DNA from 2 places in the Photorhabdus sp. RM323S genome. Region 2 is predicted to be linked to the other one. Evidence: predicted binding sites of a transcription regulator. Region 2 holds the regulator's gene; the other holds the start of a gene.
What was found. The regulator PurR, encoded in region 2, represses purine synthesis genes. The targets are predictions, from matches to a motif close to CANGCAAACGTTTGCNTG.

Region 1: the regulator PurR is predicted to act here: its motif matches at 4,732-4,749, upstream of carA (glutamine-hydrolyzing carbamoyl-phosphate synthase small subunit).

What each region holds. Positions count from the first base shown of each region.
Region 1 is NZ_JBHFKZ010000001.1:74,874-84,466, reverse strand. Features, by position in the region: gene ACGF7G_RS00335 (LysE family translocator) at 1-7, shown strand, start outside; gene carB (carbamoyl-phosphate synthase large subunit) at 105-3,329, opposite strand; gene carA (glutamine-hydrolyzing carbamoyl-phosphate synthase small subunit) at 3,345-4,508, opposite strand; gene dapB (4-hydroxy-tetrahydrodipicolinate reductase) at 4,943-5,764, opposite strand; gene ispH (4-hydroxy-3-methylbut-2-enyl diphosphate reductase) at 5,879-6,832, opposite strand; gene fkpB (FKBP-type peptidyl-prolyl cis-trans isomerase) at 6,813-7,283, opposite strand; gene lspA (signal peptidase II) at 7,405-7,908, opposite strand; gene ileS (isoleucine--tRNA ligase) at 7,908-9,593, opposite strand, start outside.
Region 2 is NZ_JBHFKZ010000048.1:27,457-37,049, reverse strand. Features, by position in the region: gene ACGF7G_RS17175 (MATE family efflux transporter) at 1-377, opposite strand, end outside; gene ACGF7G_RS17170 (riboflavin synthase subunit alpha) at 604-1,260, shown strand; gene ACGF7G_RS17165 (leucyl aminopeptidase) at 1,688-2,665, shown strand; gene cfa (cyclopropane fatty acyl phospholipid synthase) at 2,718-3,869, opposite strand; gene punC (purine nucleoside transporter PunC) at 4,140-5,339, opposite strand; gene punR (DNA-binding transcriptional activator PunR) at 5,486-6,394, shown strand; gene purR (HTH-type transcriptional repressor PurR) at 6,401-7,426, opposite strand; partial or broken gene ACGF7G_RS17140 (hypothetical protein) at 7,921-8,043, opposite strand; gene ACGF7G_RS17135 (Grx4 family monothiol glutaredoxin) at 8,194-8,541, shown strand; gene rnt (ribonuclease T) at 8,656-9,312, opposite strand; gene gloA (lactoylglutathione lyase) at 9,312-9,593, opposite strand, start outside.

The DNA.
Region 1 (9,593 bases), on a different contig from region 2:
GGGATAACAGGAGTTCATTCCCTCCCTTTAGGTTTTCAATGAACATAAAAAAGTGCGCTTAATCGAGCGCACCTTTTTATTACTTCAATTAATCAGAATACGGACTAGCTATTAATCTCCGCATGCATTTCCTGTACAGAGGTCACCTGCTCGGTTGGATCTGCGCTCTGTGCCATTGTTGTAGCAAAACCACCATTCAATGTGGTGTCATAATGCACTTTATATTGTAGTGCACTACGGCGAATAAGCTTGGAATCCTCAATCGCCTGACGACCCGCAGTGGTGTTCACAATATAGCTATACTCACCATTTTTGATTCTATCTTGAATATGCGGACGCCCTTCATGAACTTTGTTCACCAAGCGAGGATTGATACCTGCTTCACCTAGTACAACTGCCGTACCGTGAGTCGCATCCAATTCAAAGCCCTGTTTCAGCAACTTAGCAGCCAAATCTACGACCCGGCCTTTATCACCATCACGCACCGACAAAAGAGCTCTGCCACTCTGTTGCATTCTGGAGTTACATCCCAACAGTGCTTTTGAGAAAGCTTCTGCAAAAGTACGGCCAACGCCCATCACTTCCCCGGTTGAGCGCATTTCAGGCCCAAGAATCGGATCCACACCCGGGAATTTGTCGAAAGGCAGTACAACCTCTTTCACCGAGTAGTATGGCGGGATGATCTCCTGAGTTGTGCCCTGCTCTGTCAGAGACTGACCCACCATCACTCGAGCTGCAACTTTCGCCAGTGGCAAACCTGTAGCTTTAGAAACAAATGGTACAGTACGGGCCGCACGAGGGTTGACTTCAATCAGGTAAACCTCGTCGTTCTTAACTGCAAACTGAACATTCATCAAACCACGGACACACAATTCAAACGCCAGTTTTTCTACCTGCTGGCGCATGACATCCTGAATTTCCTGACTCAATGTGTAAGCCGGCAGTGAACAGGCGGAATCACCAGAGTGAACACCTGCCTGCTCAATATGTTCCATAATGCCACCAATCAGCACGCGTTCACCGTCACAGATAGCATCAACATCCACTTCTATTGCATCATCAAGGAAACGATCAAGCAGTACCGGAGCATCATTAGATACACTGACCGCCGTCTGGAAGTAACGACGCAAGTCAGCTTCGTCATATACGATTTCCATCGCACGGCCGCCCAGAACATAAGATGGACGAACTACCAGCGGATAACCTAACGCATTCCCTTTCTCAACCGCTCGTTCAATCGTCGCCACAGTGGCATTTTCTGGTTGTTTCAGGCCAAGACGATTGACCGCCTGTTTGAAACGTTCACGATCTTCAGCACGATCAATCGCATCCGGACTGGTCCCAATAATTGGCACACCTGCGATTTCCAGCTCACGGGCCAATTTCAGTGGGGTCTGCCCGCCATATTGAACAATCACCCCTTTTGGCTGCTCAACACGCACAATTTCAAGCACATCTTCCAAAGTAACCGGTTCGAAATAGAGGCGATCCGAAGTATCATAATCTGTCGAAACTGTTTCCGGGTTACAGTTCACCATGATGGTTTCATAACCATCTTCACGCAGTGCCAGTGATGCATGAACACAACAGTAGTCAAACTCGATCCCTTGTCCAATACGGTTAGGACCACCGCCCAATACCATGATTTTTGGCTTGTCGCTATTCGGATTGGCTTCACACTCATCTTCATAAGTGGAATACATGTATGCGGTATCGGTCGCAAATTCTGCCGCACAGGTATCAACCCGTTTGTAAACCGGATACAGATTATATTTGTGACGCAGCTTGCGGATCTCTTTTTCCGCCACACCGACTAAGTTCGCCAAACGCGCGTCAGCAAAACCTTTGCGTTTCAAATGACGCAGGAAATCGACAGTCAGGCTGTTAATTCCCTGTTCAGCTACTTGCTCTTCCAGTCGCACCAATTCTTCAATTTGCACCAAGAACCAGCGGTCAATATCAGTCAGATTGAAAACACCATCAACCGACATACCGGCACGGAAAGCATCGGCGATATACCAGATACGCTCCGCACCAGCATCTTTCAATTCACGGCGTATTTTGGTCAATGCCTGTGGATCATCCAGACTAACTTTCGGATCAAAGCCAGTTGCTCCCACTTCCAAACCACGCAATGCTTTTTGCATGGACTCCTGCTGAGTACGGCCAATCGCCATCACCTCACCAACAGATTTCATCTGAGTTGTCAGGCGATCATTGGCACCGGCAAATTTCTCGAAATTGAAACGAGGAATTTTAGTCACTACGTAATCAATTGAAGGTTCAAAGGAAGCCGGCGTGCGGCCACCAGTGATATCATTCATCAGTTCATCAAGGGTATAACCTACCGCTAATTTGGCGGCAATTTTGGCAATCGGGAAGCCTGTCGCTTTCGAAGCCAACGCAGAAGAGCGGGAAACGCGTGGGTTCATTTCGATGATAACCAAACGACCATTTTTTGGGTTCACCGCGAACTGTACGTTAGAACCTCCGGTTTCCACACCGATTTCACGCAGTACCGCCATCGAAGCGTTACGCATGATTTGATACTCTTTATCGGTCAGCGTTTGTGCCGGTGCGACGGTGATGGAATCGCCAGTGTGAATCCCCATAGCATCGAAGTTTTCAATTGAGCAGACGATGATGCAGTTATCATTTTTATCACGCACCACCTCCATTTCATACTCTTTCCAGCCAATCAAAGATTCATCAATCAATAGCTCGTTGGTTGGCGAAAGATCTAAACCACGTTCACAAATTTCTTCAAATTCTTCGCGGTTATAGGCAATACCGCCACCACTTCCTCCCATAGTAAAGGAAGGACGGATAATACAAGGAAAACCGACTTTATCTGCGATGGCCAGCGCTTCTTCCATCGAATGGGCGATACCAGAACGTGGGGTTTCCAAGCCTATCTTTTTCATTGCTATATCGAAACGGCGACGATCTTCCGCTTTGTCAATCGCATCTGCGGTGGCACCAATCATCGTCACGCCAAATTCTTTCAAAACCCCCTGACGTTCCAGTTCCAACGCACAGTTCAGCGCAGTTTGTCCACCCATGGTTGGCAAAACCGCATCAGGACGCTCTTTTTCAATGATTTTACGTACCACTTCCCAGTGGATCGGCTCAATATAAGTGGCATCCGCCATGTCTGGATCAGTCATGATGGTGGCAGGGTTTGAGTTCACCAGCACAACACGATAACCTTCTTCCCGTAACGCTTTACAAGCCTGTGCACCTGAGTAGTCGAACTCACAAGCCTGGCCGATAACAATTGGGCCAGCACCCAAGATCAGGATACTTTTAATATCAGTACGTTTTGCCATTTTATTTTCTCCTGATTACTTGGTGTTATGACGATTATTTTGCTGACAATACTGTTTAATCAGCTCGATAAAGTGATCGAACAATGACGCAGTTTCATGTGGGCCAGGGCTGGCTTCCGGGTGCCCCTGGAAGCTGAATGCCGGTTTATCTGTACGATGAATTCCTTGCAACGTACCGTCAAACAGGGATTTATGGGTCACACGCACATTTGCCGGCAGTGATTTTTCATCCACAGCAAAACCGTGGTTCTGTGCCGTAATCATCACAATATTACGATCAAGATCTTTTACCGGATGGTTGCCACCGTGATGACCAAATTTCATTTTCATTGTTTCGGCACCACTCGCCAATGCCAGCAATTGGTGCCCAAGGCAAATACCAAAGATCGGAATATTTATTTCAAGGAAAGTTTTAATTGTTTCAACCGCATAGCCACAAGGCGCTGGGTCACCTGGACCATTGGACAAGAAAATACCATCTGGATTTAACTTTAATACATCCTCAGCCGGTGTCTGAGCGGGAACCACTGTCAGGCGACAGCCACGATCTACCAGCATCCGCAAAATATTGCGTTTTGCGCCAAAGTCATAAGCAACGACATGATAAGGCAGCTCCTGTTCTTGTTTCTCTTCCGGTAACCCATCTGCCAGCGTCCAGCTTCCCTGTAACCATGGATAAACCTGCTCCGTTGTCACCTCTTTTGCTAAATCCATCCCTTCCAACCCTGAGAACGCTTGTGCTTTTTCCAGAGCAACCTGAGCGTCAATCTGCTTACCTGCGATAATACAACCATTCAGTGAGCCTTTTTCCCTCAACAAGCGAGTCAGTTTGCGGGTATCGATATCCGCTATCGCAACAATATTATGGCGTTTAAGGTAATCAGAAAGTGTTTCTTCGCTGCGGAAATTACTGGTTAGTAGTGGTAGATCACGGATTACCAGCCCCTGAGCCTGTACTTTTAGTGATTCTTTATCGACTGAGTTAACACCGACATTACCAATATGGGGATAAGTAAGAGTGACAATTTGGCGGGAATAGGAAGGGTCTGTAAGAATTTCTTGATATCCGGTCATTGAGGTATTGAAAACCACTTCCCCAACTGCCGCCCCTTTAGCCCCTATGGCGCGACCGTGGAATTGGGTTCCGTCTTCCAGAACCAATATAGCTGACTTAATCAAAACACCCTCCAGAGAATAATAAATCACAATTAGTGCATATTAATTCAGATTTGTTCGTCAAAATCAATGCCAAAGCTGCTTTTTAGGCAAAATTTTGGCAAATTGCGCGCATTCTAATGATGAGAAGGATAGTTGTCTACAAAAAATGTTACTTTTATTATTTTTTTGCACACTTCACCGAAAAAACCAACAAAAGAAGACTAAAAACAGAAATAAAGTTAACTTAGAAAACGGTTGCCAGCATAGAAGATTTAATTTTCAGACGAAAAACTGAAAAGAATCATAAAAAGGAGAAAAAATAAGACAATAAAGGTAAAAAATAAGACAAAAATAAGAAAAACCAATGATAATCAAATAAAAATAAACAAAACAACTAAAAATCGCACAATATATAAATTAATTATGCGATATCAGGATGTTATAAAAATACTTTTTTAAAGTAAATCGAGATCCAATACATCTTTCATATCAAAAAGACCTCTATTTTCACCACTTAACCATAATGCTGCCTTCACTGCTCCATTTGCAAATGTCATCCGGCTTGAAGCCTTATGAGTTATTTCAACTCTCTCGCCGATATCTGCAAACATAGCGGTATGTTCACCTACGATATCCCCGGCACGGATGGTGGCAAAACCAATACTTTTCGGATCACGTTCACCGGTATAACCTTCACGAGCATAGACCGCACATTCTTTAAGATCCCGCCCTAAAGCATGGGCAATCGATTCTCCCATCGCTAACGCCGTTCCTGATGGAGCATCCACTTTATGGCGGTGATGTGCTTCGATAATCTCAATATCAGTATATTCACCCATCACTTTCGCCGCTTTTTCCAGTAATTTAAGCACTAAATTCACACCAACACTGAAATTCGCAGCAAATACTATCGGGATATCCGCAGAGGCATCTTTAATCGCCTGTTTACCTTCATCATCAAAGCCTGTGGTACCGATAACCATTGCCTTACTGTTTTGACGGCAAATTTCAAGATGGGCAAGTGTTCCTTCCGGGCGGGTAAAATCGATAAGCACATCAAAATTATCAACAACTTTTTTCAGGTTATCACAAACAGTAACGCCTGTATTACCAATACCCGCCAATTCTCCGGCATCCGTGCCAATCAGAGAAGAGCCTAAGCGTTCTAAAGCTGCACCAAGAGCGACGCCACTTAATTGATGGATAGCCTGTATTAACTGACGCCCCATACGCCCACCAGCACCAACAATAGCAACACGAATTTCTGTATCAGCCATAAGCCCTCACTGTGAATTAGTCCGTTTCCTGATTTAACACAGGCGATCAGTCAGATAAATATTTTAAATCAATATATTATGAGCAATCTCACTCTTAATCTGGCGCAGTACTTTTTAACTAATCTGTTTAACCTCAACACGTAACTCTTTGGGCACTTCGAAAACAATATTCTCTTCTCTGCCATGTAATTCCTCGACAGAATCAGCACCAAGATTTTTCAGCCGCTCAATGACTTGTTGAACTAAAATGTCCGGTGCCGAAGCTCCCGCAGTCACTCCAACCAGAGAAACGCCAGTTATCCATTCTTTTTTAATATCATCAGCAGAATCTATCAGGTAAGCAGGTTTACCAACACGTTGAGCTAACTCCGCAAGGCGGTTAGAGTTAGATGAATTCTTCGAACCAACAACCAATACAACATCAGCATCAGATGCCAGATCCCGTACCGCTTCCTGGCGGTTAGTCGTCGCATAACAGATATCATCTTTACGGGGACCGACAATGTTGGGGAATCGCTCATTAAGCGCATCAATCACTTCTGAAGTATCATCAACTGATAACGTAGTTTGAGTCATAAAACACAAGTTATCTTCATCTTTGACTTTCAGATTCCACACATCTTTAGGAGATTCAACCAGATACATTCCACCATCAGCATTATTGTACTGACCCATTGTCCCTTCAACTTCCGGATGCCCAGCATGACCGATCAGAATAGCTTCTTTGCCTTTGCGGCTGGCTCTGGCCACTTCCATATGGACTTTAGTTACCAAGGGACAAGTCGCATCGAACAGCATTGTCAGATTGCGGGAACGGGCTTCTGCGCGGATCGCCTGTGAAACGCCGTGGGCAGAAAAAATCAGAATCGCATCATCGGGTACTTCTGCGATGTCTTCAATAAAGATAGCCCCCCGCTTGCGCAGGTTATCCACAACATAGCGGTTATGTACAACCTCATGGCGAACATAGATCGGTGCACCATATAATTCCAGAGCACGTTCTACAATACTGATGGCCCGGTCAACGCCGGCACAAAAACCACGAGGGTTAGCCAGCAATATCTGCATGGTTTTTCTCCAACTGTGGATCAATTTCCAACACTTCAATCTCAAATGTGATGTTCTGATCAACTAACGGGTGATTGAAATCAACAGTGACGGACTCCTCTGCCACTTCTTTTACGATGCCTGGCATTTCACTGCCATTCATTGCCGTAAATAACATTATAGTTCCAATTTCAGGAATACCCGTTTCGGCAAAATCACGCGGCGTAAAATATTGGATCAGATCAGGATTCGGTTTACCAAATACTGCTTCACCAGCCAGAGTAAATGTGCGTTTATCTCCCTCTTTCAGACCGGTAAGCTGCTGTTCCAAAGGTGAAGAAAGGGTTCCATCACCTAAACGGAATAATGCAGGTTTGCCCTGATGGTGGGTGGAATCGGCTGTAGAACCATCTTGCAGTTTTAAAGTGAAGTGCAGTAAAACTGCACTATCTGCATGTACCTGCTTTGACATATTACTCAGAACCTATTTTTATTTGCTGCTCTTTATCGTAAAAAGCGAACTTGGGCACTGCCCAAGTTCACTATTCACTCACAAGAACCGCCTGAACAATAACGCCTACTGAAATAGGCTTTTATCCCGCTTTAATTGTCTTTTCATCCGGGCTTGAAAAACTATCAATAATAACCAATGCTGCTCCGATGCATATCGCCATATCAGCGATATTAAAGGTTGGAAAGTGCCAATCACCGACATAAAAATCAATAAAATCAATGACAAAACCATGAACCAACCGGTCAAACAGATTGCCCAATGCTCCACCAATAATCAGGGCATAAGCGATATTACTCAGTTTCTTCTTTGCACTGGAGCGATACATCATCACCATCAATATGACTGAAATAGCAACGGCAATTAATGCAAATAACCAACGCTGCCAGCCGTCTTTATCCGCAAGGAAACTGAAAGCCGCCCCCAAATTCTGGGCATAAGTCAGGTTGAAATAAGGTATTAATGGAACGGATTCATACAGATAAAAGTGTTTCAGCACCAACTGTTTACTACCCAGATCCAGAATCAATACCACGACAACTAACCAAAGCCAGCGAAGGCCAGTGGAGCAAATGGGTCTATTCATCAGGCAAACTTACGCTCTTCGCCGTTACCGGCAACATTAGTTACACAGCGGCCACAAAGTTCTGCATGCTCCGCCACCAATCCCACATCTTTAGCGTAATGCCAGCAACGAGGGCATTTTTCACCATCCGCTTTATGGAAAGCAATTTTCAGGCTGTCGATTTCGCTTTGCTGCGCATCGTCACCCGCCTGTTTATAAGCTGCAACAGAAACCTGAGATGTCAGCAGCACAAAACGCAATTCATCTCCCAGACTGTTCAATTTATCAGCCAGTTCATTATTTGCATACAGAGTGACGGCGGCTTCTAAAGAGCTGCGAATATGTTTATCTGCACGTGCCTGCTCCAGCACTTTGTTGACTTCACCACGAACAGCCAGTAAATCAGCCCAGAAAGCATCATTCATTTGTTCGCCTGCGGCCAAACCAAACAAGCCGTCATACCACTCTTCGGTAAATACATATTGAGCATGTTTACCAGGCAATTCCTTCCAGACTTCATCCGCGGTAAAGGAGAGAATAGGCGCCATCCAGCGAACCAGTGCTTCTGCAATATGATACAGCGCAGTCTGGCAACTGCGGCGAGCCAGACTATCACCCTTCGCGGTATACTGACGGTCTTTAATGATATCGAGATAGAACGACCCCATTTCTACAGAACAGAACTGCATTAAACGCTGAACAACAGAGTGGAAATCATACTCATCGTAACATTTTGTAATGTCTGCTTGAGCAGCCTGAGCACGACCCACAGCCCAGCGATCCAACACCGCCATCTCTTCCGGTTTAACCCTATGTTGTTCCGGATCAAAACCATTCAGGTTTGCCAGCAGAAAACGCGCTGTGTTACGGATACGACGATATGCATCAGCAGAACGTTTCAGGATTTCATCTGATACCGCAATTTCACCGGTGTAATCAGTAGAAGCAACCCACAGACGCAGAATATCCGCCCCTAATTTATTTATCACATCCTGCGGACTGATGGTGTTGCCGATAGACTTAGACATCTTACGGCCCTGACCATCTACAGTGAAGCCGTGTGTCAAGACCTGGCGGTAAGGCGCTTTGCCTTTCATTGCGGTTGAGATCATCAGGGAAGACATAAACCAGCCACGATGCTGATCTGAACCTTCTAGATAGATATCCACAGCGTTGCTCTGGAATTCAGGACGGGCATCAACAACCGATGAATGGGTTGAGCCAGAATCGAACCATACATCCAGAGTATCAAAGATTTTGACATAGTTAGCCGCATCATCACCCAGCAGTTCGGCTGGATCCAGATCCCACCACGCCTGTATACCATCAACTTCAACACGTTTAGCCACTTCTTCCATCAGTTCGATAGTACGTGGATGAAGTTCTTCCGTCTCTTTATGGACAAACAGGGACATAGGCGTACCCCAAGTCCGCTGACGTGAAATACACCAATCAGGACGATTCTCAACCATTGCCTCAATACGGGCCTGCCCCCAGCCTGGGATCCACTGAACACCTTTGATCTCTTTCAGAGATTGCTTGCGCAGACCATTTTGATCCATGCTGACAAACCACTGTGGCGTGGCACGGAAAATGATAGGTGCCTTGTGACGCCAGCAGCAAGGATAGCTATGCTGTAATTTTTCTAGGTGGAGCAACGCATTATTTTCACGCAGGATATTCAGCACAACATCATTCGCCTTAAA
Region 2 (9,593 bases):
TTTTCTGCCAAAAGCGGGTCTATATTGTGTTGCCTGTCAATAAGAAATTTGCTGTGGTATAAAATAACAATAATGATGATTGAGAGGAAAGTCGCTAACCAGAACCCTTGCTGAGTTTGATTGGCAATCAGGTTTCTGCGCCCAGAACCGTTCATTTGCGCAATAATGGGTGTCAACGCTAATAGTAAGCCGTAACCAAATAAAATCACTGGCAGCCAGATAGAGGTACCAACAGCCACCGCGGACATTTCTGTTGCACTGACGCTACCCGCCATAACGGTATCCACAACCCCCATTGCAGTTTGTGAGAATTGGGCAATAATGACGGGGATCCCCAAAGCGAGCAGACTACGCGCTTCTTTTAAATACTTCTGCACGTATTACACCTTTTTTAAAAGTAAAAGAATATTAAGAAAAACTCCTGCATATAAGAAACGATTTTTGAAAAATCAACCGTTTACTAACTGGGGTATTGTATCTGTTTAATTCTATATTAGCCAACAATAATGCTGAATTTATATTCAAACGCTCAGGTGGTATTTATAAGTGACAACTTGATATAAACTCACTAATAATTTTATATGGTCATCAAGAGGTTCTTTTATGTTCACGGGTATCGTTCAGGGAAAAGCGCCATTAGTTGCTATTGATGAGAAAAATAATTTTCGGACTCATGTCGTTAAATTCCCGGCTGAATTATTGCGAGGTATTGAAACAGGCGCATCGGTTGCTAATAACGGTTGTTGTCTGACGGTAACCAAAATAGAAGGCGATGAGGTCAGTTTCGATTTAATGAAAGAGACGCTGCGCTTGACCAATCTTGGTGATTTACAGGTAGGGGATGATGTGAACCTGGAGCGGGCCGCTAAATTTGGTGATGAAATTGGTGGACATTTGATGTCCGGTCATATCATCACTGTTGCCGAGATCGCTAAAATTTTCACTTCAGAAAATAATCATCAAATCTGGTTCAGGATCCACGATAAGCAATTGATGAAATATATCCTGCATAAAGGATTTATCGGCATCGATGGGATTAGCCTGACGATTGGTGATGTCGTGAATAATCGTTTTTGTGTCCACCTTATCCCTGAAACACTGGAGCGTACAACATTAGGTAAAAAACGTCTTGGTCATAAAGTGAACATTGAGATTGACTCACAGACTCAGGCGCTTGTCGATACAGTGGAACGCGTTCTTGCTCAGAAAGAACGGGAACGCGTTATCTCTCAGCAACCAGCCACTGTTATTGGCGAATAATCAATAAATTAACAAGCGACAGGAAGACTTGGCTTGTCGCTTCCGAACAAAATGAGCCTGTATTCCAACAAGGCTCGTTGAGCCTATTAGTGATCCTTTTGTGATTTGCATCTCAGTATTCTGTGTATTATGTTACTTAATATAGTTTGTGTTGTTATTATTGTGTTAATGCGCTTTGTCGTAAAGTGCAGGTTAACCTTACAATTATATTCTTAGAGACGACTTTAATGGAAAACGCGATTGAATTAGATGAATGGCTTGAAGAACCTACACATGATGATGCTGTTGAAATGATGAATGCACAAGCTATTGTACCTTTCGGTACAGCACTTTGGCCTTAATGGTTCCTATAATAGAGCCTTTAGCGGTTCTCTATAATTGAAGTAAGGGGGCTTCCCCTTACTTAAAAATAAATAGGATTGCCCTCATGGATAAAAGTTTTGAAAATATGTATCGCTGTTTATCATATCACCCTGCAATTTCGGATAAAGTAAAAAAGGGTGAATGTATAAAGATATTGATTGGATCTGATACTGAGCATAGCGAAATTGCACAAAAGATGCATGGGTATAAAAAGAATTTTAATGTAAAATCTGATTTCGTTTCTTTAGAAGAAACATCAGTAGACGATATAAAACAAAAAATATCCGATTGTGATTTATTTATCTTTCTTTATGCATCATCAACATTAAAGAATGCATCTCCACAAGGGCCAGAATATTTAATCAAAATAAGAAAATTTATTACTGAATCGTGGAAGAAATCAGTACTGTTTAAAGATTATGGCCCTCATTTTATTGAGGCATTCAGTGAACCACAAACATCAATAACAGAAAGGAACAAAAAGCTGATTGAACTATCAAGTCAATCACAGAAGATTCAATATACAGATAATCAAGGAAACTCAATTATAGGTTATTTGGAGAAAGACCATAAGTGGACGTCCATTGATGGTAATGGAAATCTTGATGTTATTCCTGGGGAAATTGCGAGCCATATAAAGAATCTTAACGGTAGTGTTAGTTTTAGTGGCACTTTTTTGAGTACTGCGCCATTTGCCATAAAATATGGGGTTGTCAATGATATGATGACGATAAATATAAAAGAGGGTGAAATCATTGGGTTTGATTGTGACAATGCAGAATTTAATAGAGACTTTAATTTATATCTAAACCATAATCACGGAAATCGAGTTGTTGAAGAGTTTGGTATTGGCACCAACACGGGAGTGAAAGCGCTTTACGGCAGAAATGCGGGTTTTGAAGAACGCCATCCTGGTTTACATCTTGGCTTAGGAGGTGGTGTAAAGGGAAGCCATCATTTAGATTTGATATTTTCTGGTGGAAAAATAGCATTTGATCAAACGACCTTTTTTGATAATGGCTATGTTGGTTATTTTCGTTAGTGAAAAATACATCTATAAGCCACAGTGGGTTCCCACTGTAGCTTTGGATTAATCACCGGGCTACCCGTAACCCGCCTTCAATACCTTTTGGGCTGAACATGATTTGCCATAATTGAATATCGCGCGCACGAAATGCACCTGCACAGGCGTTCAGGTAATAGCTAAACATACGTTTAAATGTTGGACTATAGCTATTTTGTATCTCCGGCCAACAGGCAATAAATCTTTCATGCCAGGCCATCAGTGTGCGATCATAATCTGCACCAAAATTATGCCAATCTTCCATAACAAAACGTTTTTTGCTGGTGTGTGCTATTTGCTCAATAGAAGGTACGCAGCCATTGGGAAAAATATATTTGCTGATCCACGGGTCAGCGCTGACTTTACTTTTGTTGGAGCCAATGGTGTGCAGCAGGAATAAACCATCAGGTTTTAGGTTTCTTTGAACAACGTTGAAGTAAGTTGAATAATTCTTCGGGCCGACGTGTTCAAACATACCAACAGAAACAATCCTATCAAATTGCTTATGTAAATCCCGATAATCTTTCAGAATAATGTTTACGTCCAGATTTTCACATTGTTGCTGTGCATATTTCTGTTGTTCAGCTGAAACGGTTACACCGGTTATGGAAACACCATAGTTTTTCGCAGCATAAAGTGATAACCCTCCCCAACCACACCCAATATCCAACAAGGTCATACCGGGAGAGAGTTCTAATTTCTCGCAGACGAGCTTCAATTTATCAAGTTGAGCCTGTTCCAATGTTTCAGCTTGTTTCCAGTATCCGCAGGAATATTGCATATGAGGGTCAAGCATACGGGTAAAAAGATCATTGCCTAAATCATAATGTTTATGACCGACAATCCATGACCGTTTTGGTGTTTGTAAATTACGTAAGCGGGTTATTGCGATTTTCAGTGTATCTTTGAAACTACTGGGAATTTTATTTTCTAATCCAGCACGTAAAACGCGATAAAAGAAAATATCTAACCGTTCACAATCCCACCAGCCATCCATATAACTTTCACCTAATCCCATTGAACCCTGTTGTAAAACTCGTTTATAGAAATCAGGGTTTTTTACTTGGATATCATAGGGATTGTGACCATTAATTTGAACCCCTGCTTCTTGTAGCATTTCATTGGCAATTCGCTGCCAGGAATTAGTGACGGTTTTTTGGTTTTCAATGTGCGATGAACTCATATACTCTCCAATGTTAGGGCGATGGAATATTGAGGATCTCGTTTTAGCTAACAAAGCAGAGTGCAAAATGCAAAAGCGAGAAATCCTAAAAATCACTAATCCATAAGTTTAATATGGGAATTATTGCTCCTAAAAACCTCAAATTCAGGTTATTTAGAATAAGGAACTTATACGAGTATAAAAGCGGAAAATTGTTTCATCAATTAATAAATAAAGACTGTCATGAATTGATAATTAACAGTCTTTATTGAAGTAACGATTTGATTAATATCAGGAATGTTTTTCAACAGCTTGAATACAGCGATCAGCTTTTTTTTTCCACTGTATAAAATATCCTAGTGCCATCAGAATAACGGTAGAAGCCATGACAGTAGTTGTCGATATAAGCGGATTGTTAATAAATGCTGAAACAATCAGGCTGGCAATAAAACAGAGCCCTAATTGGAGGGTGTTTTGCAATGCAGCTGCTTTTCCACTGTCTTGTGGATAAGTGGATAAAGCATTAGCGACTGCAATGGGATATGAAGCACCATTCATCGCGGCCATAAAGCAGAAAGGGACCAGAATCGTCAACATGGTCGGCTCGCTGAATTTTGCGATTAAATATAGCACAATCATGCTGACAGCATAGCCAACCAACAGATAAGGGAAAACAATTTGACTTCTTATTTTGGTCAAAATACTGCGGCATCCATAACCACCGGCCATAAAGGCTAATGTTTGTGGTACATAACTCAAACCGATATCGTTTGGGCTATAGCCCATATTAGCGAGAATAAAAGGTGAACCTGTTAGCCAGGCGAAAAAACCAGCGCTACATGATGCAAATATCAGGACGTTGCCACTAAACATCGGCGATTTTAGTATCGTAAGGAAAGATACATGGCTTTTCTGCGTTTCAGTCTCACTGTTTTTTTTGCGGTTTTCTTGCAGGAACAGAGTAGGCAGCAGCAGTAATAACGTAATTGCCAGTAATACCAGGAAAATGATACGCCAGCCGCCATGTTGTAACAGCCAGGCACCCATCAAAGGCGCCAGGGCAGGGGAAAGTGCGACCAGGGGCATGAGTGTGGCAAAAACGCGTTTAGTCTGGTTGGCGTCATAACGATCAATAACTAATGCTTGCCATGAAACCGCAGCTGAACAAACACCTATGGCTTGGATAAAACGCAAAACTAAAAGTTGTGTGGCATCTGTTATCCAAAGCATACCCAGACAGCTAACAGAAAACATTGATAACCCAGCGATGATAATAGGCTTTCTGCCAAAGCGATCTGAAAGAGGTCCCCACAAAAGTTGAGCAAAGGCAAAACCTGCAAGAAAGATACTTAGACTGGCACTAATTGCTCCCGCCGATGTGCCCAATTCTTGTTGCATAGAACCGAATGCTGGCAGATACATATCAATAGCCAGATAACCCAGCATACTCAAGCCTGCAAGGTAGAACATGAACTGACTTGAGTTTTTCATTTGATTACTCTCTTTGGATGTCATGATTGAAACAACTTGCTGTGTAGGTAGATAAGAAAATTTGTGTATATTCTATATGTCGTGATTTTTACTTGTGAAACGGTAATATTTGGATAATGCTGTGAAAAAAACTGAAAGGTAAAATTATGTGGTCAGAATATTCACTTGAAGTTGTGGATGCAGTTGTCAGAACGGGAAGTTTTAGTGCCGCTGCATCGGAACTTCACCGTGTCCCCTCGGCAATCAGTTATACCGTAAGACAACTGGAGGAGTGGCTTGCCGTCCCGTTGTTTGAACGTCGTCATCGGGATGTGGAATTGACAGAGTCAGGCACTATTTTTATCAAAGAGGCCCGCATTGTTATCAAAAAAATGAATGACACTCGTCATCAGTGCCAGCAGGTTGCAAATGGCTGGAGAGGACAATTCAGCATTGCTATTGACCGGGTTGTTAAACCAGAACGCAGTCGTCAACTTATTCTTGATTTTTATCACCATTTTCCTGATATAGAGCTGTTTATTCATCAGGAAGTCTTTAATGGTGTATGGGACGCGCTGGTGGATGGTCGGGTTGATGTTGCAATTGGTGCTACCCGTGTCGCTCCGGTAGGGGAAAGGTTCAATTTTCGGGATATGGGATTTATGTCTTGGCTGTGTGTCGTCAGCACCGGTCATGCTCTGACTCAACTGACCGGTCTACTGACTGATGATCAAATGCGACCTTATTCAAGTTTGTGTCTTGAAGATACATCCCGCAATTTACCGAAGCGTGACACTTGGACTTTGGATAATCAGCGCAGGCTGGTGGTCCCTGATTGGGAATCTGGTCTGGCTTGTCTGAATGAGGGGTTATGTGTGGGGATGGTGCCTAAGCATAGGGCAATGCCGCTGATCCGGCAGAAGAAACTGGAAGCATTGGCATTAGAGCAGCCTTTGCCTGATAGCCCATGTTGTTTAACATGGGTGCAAAATAGCCATTCTCCGGCATTAAGTTGGCTTCTTGGCTATCTCGGCGATAGTGAAACTCTTAATGCTGAATGGCTTCAGGATGAATAGGGAGGATTAACGGCGATAGTCGATAAATGGGCCATCGGTGACAGAACGCCGTTCAACCAAACGTGGATGTACTTCAATAGTTTGAGCATCTTCACGTTTACTGACTATTCTGTCTAGCAACATAGAAAACGCCATTTGTCCCAGACGTTCTTTTGGCTGATGGATAGTTGTCAATGCCGGAGAGAAATAACGGGCGTTGCGTATATTATCGTAACCGATCACAGAAATATCCTGTGGGATGCGTAATCCTAATTCATCAGCAGCACAAATAGCCCCCATTGCCATAACATCACCACCACAGAAGACCGCCGTCGGACGCTGTTTTTGATTTAGAATTTGATGCATGGCTTTGTAGCCCGATTCTGGTTCAAAATCCCCCTGAACAATCCACTCTTCTCTGATTGGAATGCTGGCTTCTTTTAATGCTTTCAAGAACCCCTGATGACGGCCACCACCGGTGTTTCGTGCCAGGGGACCAGGGATCGCACCAATATCACGATGACCACGCTCAATAAGATAGCGACCAGCCAGATAACCGCCGTGGAATGCGTTATCAATAATAGTATCAATGAAATCACCTCTGGCTTGTCCCCAATCCATGACGACCATGGGAATATTGCGATAATCTTCCAACATTCCTAATAACTGTTCCGGGTATTCTGAACACATCACCAGCAATCCATCCACCCGTTTTTGTGCCAACATGGCCAGATAGGCTTTCTGTTTATCAATGTTATTGTGTGAGTTACACAAAATTAGCGTATAGCCTTTGCTATAACAACTGTTTTCAACGGATTCAATAACTTCAGCAAAATAGGGAGCTTCGCTGGACGTGGCCAGTAATCCGATCGATTTTGTATGGTTAACTTTCAGACTGCGGGCAACGGCACTGGGTGAATAACTCAGCTCTTTGATAGCAGCCCAAACGGCAGCCTTGGTATCTTCGGCGACGAAACGGGTTTTATTAATAACATGGGATACAGTAGTGGTTGAAACGCCAGCGTTCTTAGCCACATCTTTGATCGTTGCCATGAGATGAAAGACTCCTGACCTTTTGGTCTAAATTTAAAACTCTTTGTTAATCGTTTGCCAGTATCTTTATACATTAGGGTATCCGCTGGCAATAAATTAGCGATAAATCCTGAATTTTGTCTGATCTGGCTCAAAAGTGAAAGCAATAATCAATGGTATAAAATGCAGGGTAGTCACTATTTTATGTTTTTTCCTTAATGTAAGGATAATTAACTATGTTAACTGAATGGTATTTGTGGTTATAGACTTCTACTCTGAGGGGGAGCGATGGATACCGATTTGAAGCTTGGCTTATTTACTGCGGTGAGCACGTTGGTGATGATTGCCATTTTTGCCGCTGTTTGCTTGATCTTTGCCTGATGTTTTGAATTGATTAGGTGATGTAAAAATTGGGTTTTTATATTGAAAGGTTAGCGGGCAGACAGCGTCAATGGCTTATCTGCCCTTTTAATGTTAGTTCGGATAGTCATCAGGCAAACTGATGGTGATTAACCCAGGTTATTCAGGTTTACAGCAGAAGTGTTATGGTGTTTGCCATAGCGGTATTCCAGTGTTTCGGCGGAGATATGTGGTTCTAATGCATCTTTAGTGTGGCTATTTTTGCTAGTTATCTTAATAACTTCTACGATAAATAACAGTCAAAAAGAAACCATCCGTTCCAGGATAAAAAAATATCAGGATGCATATTGGTGAAAGAAAATGGTATTCTCGGCCAAGATTGTGACGATGTTGGTTATCAACATACTGTTGGTTTAAAGGAAATAAAAATGACGACTATTGATAAGATTGAGCGCCAAATTAAAGAGAACCCGATTCTGCTGTATATGAAAGGCTCCCCTAAATTACCAAATTGTGGCTTTTCTGCACAGGCTGTTCAGGCTTTATCTGCATGTGGTGAACGTTTTGCTTATGTAGATATTTTGCAAAATCCAGATATTCGTGCAGAATTGCCAAAATATGCTAATTGGCCAACTTTTCCTCAGCTTTGGGTCGAGGGTGAGTTGGTAGGTGGATGCGATATTATCATTGAGATGTATCAGCGTGGTGAGTTACAAACATTAATTAAAGAAGCCGCTGATAAATATCGCTCTCAGGACGAAAACGCGACAGAGTAATTTTTAAATTAGCGACAGGCTATTATGCTATCTCCCCATATGTTGATATATGGGGGTTTTTGTTATTGCTTAAATTTCAATTTGATTGTATTAATCTTATAGTTAGCTATAAGTTTATCCGGTTTTTTCTTCTTCTGTTGTCGCTAAGGGCCAGCCACCAAGTTGTTTCCAGCGATTAACCATTTCACAGAATAATTCAGCGGTACGCTCAGTATCATATAAGGCGCTGTGAGCCTGATTATTATCGAATGGGATCCCGGCTGTGGCGCAGGCTTTTGCTAAAATCGTTTGTCCTAATACCAGGCCACCTAAAGCCGCCGTATCAAAAGTCGCAAAGGGATGAAATGGATTCCGTTTCAGTCTGGCGCGTTCTGCGGCAGCCATAACAAAGCTATGATCAAAGTTAGCATTGTGCGCAACGATAATGGCCCGACTGCAATGACTATTTTTTATCCCTTTACGAACCATTTTAAAAATAGCGTGCAGAGCTTCATACTCGCTTACTGCTCCACGTAGCGGGTTTGATGGATCGATGCCGGTAAACGCCAGGGCTGCTGGTTCAAGATTTGCGCCCTCAAATGGCTCAATATGGAAATGAAGTGATTCGCTGGGTGCCAGCCAACCTTGATCATCCATCTCCAGTGTGATGGCGGCAATTTCAAGTAACGCGTCTGTTTTGGCATTAAAGCCGCCAGTTTCAACATCAATAACGACAGGGTAATAACCTCGAAAACGCCCACTAAGGACGTTTGGCTCTTTTTTGTCAGACATCAGATTGAGTTACCCAGGGCGTTACTGGCATTTTTGTTTTCAATAAGCTCAATTTTGTAACCGTCTGGATCTTCAACGAAAGCAATAATGGTTGTTCCACCTTTTACCGGGCCGGCTTCACGGGTAATGTTACCACCTGCTTTGCGAATAGATTCGCAAGTGGCTGCGACATCATCGACACCTAATGCAATATGACCAAAGGCATCTCCCATTGCATAATGGTCAACTCCCCAGTTATAAGTTAACTCGATTACCGCCCCTTCGCTTTCATCTGTGTAGCC